2 regions of the Mesorhizobium sp. WSM1386 genome follow, and region 2 is predicted to be linked to the other one. Evidence: riboswitches for the same ligand, from Rfam matches in the RefSeq annotation. Region 2 holds a riboswitch; the other holds the start of a gene.
What was found. A riboswitch is a leader RNA that binds a small molecule or an ion and turns the genes downstream of it on or off. The one in region 2 is predicted to bind S-adenosylmethionine.
Positions count from the first base shown of each region.

Region 1: another riboswitch for S-adenosylmethionine. It lies ahead of metX (homoserine O-acetyltransferase MetX); the one in region 2 lies ahead of AC0NIH_RS32390 (O-succinylhomoserine sulfhydrylase).

Region 1 covers NZ_CM148373.1:1,549,526-1,551,720, forward strand. Annotated here, with positions in the region: gene metX (homoserine O-acetyltransferase MetX) at 164-1,333, opposite strand; SAM riboswitch at 1,454-1,531, opposite strand; gene hisC (histidinol-phosphate transaminase) at 1,704-2,195, shown strand, end outside.
Region 2 covers NZ_CM148373.1:6,666,364-6,668,558, reverse strand. Annotated here, with positions in the region: gene AC0NIH_RS32390 (O-succinylhomoserine sulfhydrylase) at 1-895, opposite strand, end outside; SAM riboswitch at 951-1,028, opposite strand; gene AC0NIH_RS32385 (2'-deoxycytidine 5'-triphosphate deaminase) at 1,117-2,195, shown strand, end outside.

The DNA of each region.
Region 1 (2,195 bases), 1.6 Mb from region 2:
CCTTGCCTGGCGCATGATCCTGATCCGAAAAGTCTGCAACTTTTCGGGGTCACGCGCTGACGCCTGGCGCATGATCCCGATCCGAACAGTCTGCAACTGTTCGGGGTCATGCGCTGACGCCTGGCGCATGATCCCGATCCGAACAGTCTACAACTGTTCGGGGTCATGCGCTGAGCCCTCTCGCCCTTGCCGCCGAGCCGATGAAGCCGTTGATGGCGGCGAACAGTTCCGGTTCGTCGAGCAGGAAGGCGTCGTGGCCGCGATCGGTCTCGATCTCGACGAAGGACACCGAGGCGCCGGCGGCGTTGAGCGCATGCACGATGGAGCGGCTCTCCTCGGTCGGAAACAGCCAGTCGCTGGTGAAGGACACCAGGCAGAACCGGGTCTTGGTGCCGGCAAAAGCGTCCGCCAACCGGCCGCCATGGTCGGCGGCGAGGTCGAAATAGTCCATCGACCGCGTCATGTAGAGATAGGAATTGGCATCGAAGCGGTCGACGAAGGTCATGCCCTGGTGTCGCAGATAGCTCTCGATCTGGAAGTCGGCGTCGAAGCCGAAGGTCAGCGCTTCGCGATCCTGCAGGTTGCGACCGAATTTCCGGTGCAGGGCGGCTTCCGACAGATAGGTGATGTGGGCGGCCATGCGCGCCACCGCCAGGCCCTTTTCCGGGCGCTTGCCGTGCTCGAAATATTTGCCGCCATGCCAGTCCGGGTCGGCCATGACGGCTTGCCGGCCGACCTCGTGGAAGGCGATGTTCTGCGAGGAATGGCGCGCGCCAGTGGCGATCGGCAGCGCCGAGAAGACGCGCTCGGGATAGCTCGATGCCCATTCCAGCACCTGCATGCCGCCCATCGAGCCGCCAAGCACGCAGAACAGCTTCTCGATGCCGAAATGGTCGATCAGCATCTGCTGCGCCCGCACCATGTCGCGGATGGTGATGATCGGCAGGTCGAGCCCATAGGGCTTGCCAGTGGCGGGGTTGGTCGAGGCCGGGCCGGTCGAACCCAGGCAGCCGCCGATGACATTGGAGCAGATGACGAAGAAACGGTTGGTGTCGATGATCCGGCCCGGGCCGATCAGGACTTCCCACCAGCCCGGCTTGCCGGTCACCGGATTGGTGCTGGCGACATGCTGGTCGCCGGTCAGCGCATGGCAGACGAGGATGGCGTTGGAGCGAGCATCATTCAGCGTGCCATAGGTCTGGTAAGCGATCTGGAACGGCGACAGCAGCGTGCCGGCGTCGAGCTTGAGCGGCTTGTCGGACCCGAAACGCAACACCGGGCTCGACGGCGTGTCGAACTCGTTGTTAGTCTTTCCTGCGCGCAGAGCGGCCATCAATTCTCTCTTGTTGCACCGTGCTTTTCTCGGAAATCGCTGCCGATCTCCGCGTCGCCGATGCGTTCGTCCGGCCGGCAGCGGACAACAAAAAACCGGCATTGCCTTCGCAAAGCCGGTTACGTCACGCAAACGGCCCTTTAGCGAATTGTTTAACGTGGCTGCAAGCCGACCGGCCAAATCACCACGGAACTGTCGCTGTCCTTCTAGAACTCGCCTGGCTCGCCGTCAATGCCGGTCCTGGGCCGGTCACTGGGCCGGGTGCTGGGCCGGCCGCCGGCACCAATGGCACCTCTCGACATTGCGGGCCATGGCTTGTATTTCCGCAGCGGCCTCCGGGTGGAGGCGGTTTCGACGGATTTTGCAAAAAATGAACCATACACCGGATCGGGCACGTCCAACGCCGCGCGCGGGCATCATGGACATAGATGCCTACGTGCCCGGCAAGAGCACGGCGCCGGCCGGGGTCGCCAAGGTCTACAAGCTGTCGTCGAACGAGAACCCGCTCGGTCCGTCGCCGAAGGCGATCGAGGCCGCGCGGGAGGTTGCGGGAAAGCTCGACGTCTACCCCGATGGCACGGCGAGGCGGCTGCGCGAGGCGATCGCCGAGGTGCATGGCCTCAACCCGCAGAACATCATCTGCTCCAACGGTTCCGACGAGATCCTTGGCCTGCTGGCGCAGACCTACCTCGCGCCGGGCGACGAGGCCGTGTTCACTGAACACGCCTTCATGGTCTACAAGATCTACATCCAGTCGGCAGGTGCCGCGCCGATCGCGGTCAAGGAGACCGACGAGCGCGCCGACATCGATGCGATACTGGCCGCAATTACGCCGCGCACGAAGATCGTGTTCCTCGCCAAT
Region 2 (2,195 bases):
CAGCCTGCGGGTGGTCGGCACGGCCGGGATAGATGACGCGGGCGATCTGTGGCTGCTCGGCCAGGAAATCGGCGATCCTGCCGGCGCTTTCCGTCTGCTGGCGCACGCGCACCGGCAGCGTCTCCAGTCCCTTCAGCAGCGTCCAGGCATTGAACGGCGACAGGCTGGGGCCGGTGTGGCGGAAATAGTCGTGCAGGTTCTCGTCGATCCACTTCTTGTCCGAAAGGATGACGCCGCCGAGACAACGGCCCTGGCCGTCAATGTGCTTGGTGGCCGAATAGACGACAATGTGGGCGCCGAGCTGCAGCGGCTTCTGCTGCAGCGGCGTGGCGAAGACATTGTCGACGACGAGCCGCGCACCGATTGAATTGGCCAGCGATGCGACGGCGGCGATGTCGACCACTTCCAGCGTTGGGTTGGTCGGGCTTTCCAGGAAGAACAGCTTGGTGTTGGGCCTCACCGCCTTTTCCCAGTTGGCGATATCGGTGCCATCGACCAGCGTCGCCTCGATGCCGTAGCGCGGCGCCAGCGTCTCGACCACCCAGCGGCAGGAGCCGAACAGCGCGCGCGCCGCCACGATATGGTCGCCGGCCTTGACGCTGCACAAGAGTGCCGCCGTCACCGCCGCCATGCCCGAAGCCGTGGCGCGCGCATCCTCGGCACCCTCCAGCGCGCACATGCGCTTTTCGAACATGTCGACGGTCGGATTGGCGTAGCGCGAATAGATGAAGCCTGGTTCCTCGCCCTTGAAACGGGCCTCCGCCGCCTGCGCCGTCTCGTAGACATAGCCCTGGGTGAGGTACATTGCTTCCGACGTCTCGCCGAATTGGGAACGCAGGGTTCCGCCGTGGACGAGGGCTGTCTGTGGCTTCCAGTCGCGCTTCTTGTTGCTCATTGCTTTGTTCCAGACACAAAAAAACCGGCCGCGAAAGTCGCAACCGGTCCATACGGCCTTGCGGCCAACGGTCCTTTAGCGACTTGTTTAACGTGGCTGCAAGCCGACCGGCCAAATCACCACGGGATAACGACCCTTTAGACCCGTCCCACGCTTGCGTCAATTGCCGGCTTCATTAAGAGGTTTGTGCGACAAGAAAATCGTCGGCCAGGAGCGCAGCCTTGCGGCAGACAGGCATTCTTCCCGATCAGGACATATCGGCGCTGTTCCAGTCCGGCGCGCTGAAGTCGGCGCGCGCGCTCGATGCCGACCAGATCCAGCCGGCGAGCCTCGATCTCAGGCTCGGGGACAAGGCCTGGCGGGTGCGAGCCTCCTTCCTGCCCGGCCCCAACCACACGGTTTCGGAAAAGCTCGATCGCCTGAAGCTGCACGAGATCAATCTTGCCGAAGGCGCTGTGCTGGAAACCGGCTGCGTCTACATCGTGCCGCTGCTCGAAAGCCTGGCGCTGCCGGCGGAGATTTCGGCCTCGGCCAACCCGAAGAGCTCGACCGGCCGGCTCGATATCTTCACCCGCGTCATGACCGACCGCGGCCACGAGTTCGACAAGATCGCCGCCGGCTACAACGGTCCGCTCTATCTGGAAGTCAGCCCGCGCACCTTCCCGATCGTCGCGCGCACCGGTTCGCGCCTGTCGCAGATACGCTTCCGCACCGGCAACGCACTGCTCTCGGAAGCCGAATTGCATGAACTGCACCGTGCCGAGATGCTGGTCGCCACCGAACCACCGAACATTTCCGGCGGCGGCATCGCACTGTCGATCGACCTCAACGGCGACAAGGATGGCCTGGTCGGCTATCGCGGCAAGCATCACACCGGTCTCGTCGACGTGGACAAGCGCGCCGCGCAGGATGTCGTCGACTTCTGGGAGCCGATCCACAAGAGCGGCGCCGGCGAACTGGTGCTCGATCCCGACGAATTCTACATCCTCGTCAGCCAGGAAGCGGTGCACGTGCCGCCTCTCTATGCCGCCGAGATGACACCCTTCGATCCGCTCGTTGGCGAATTCCGCGTCCACTATGCCGGCTTCTTCGATCCGGGCTTCGGTCATTCGGCGTCCGGCGGCACCGGCAGCCGGGCGGTGCTCGAAGTGCGCAGCCACGAAGTGCCGTTCATCCTCGACCATGGCCAGATCGTCGGCCGGCTGGTCTACGAGCACATGCTGAAGCGGCCGCAGGCGCTCTACGGCACCGATCTCGGCTCCAACTACCAAGCGCAGGGCCTGAAGCTGTCCAAGCATTT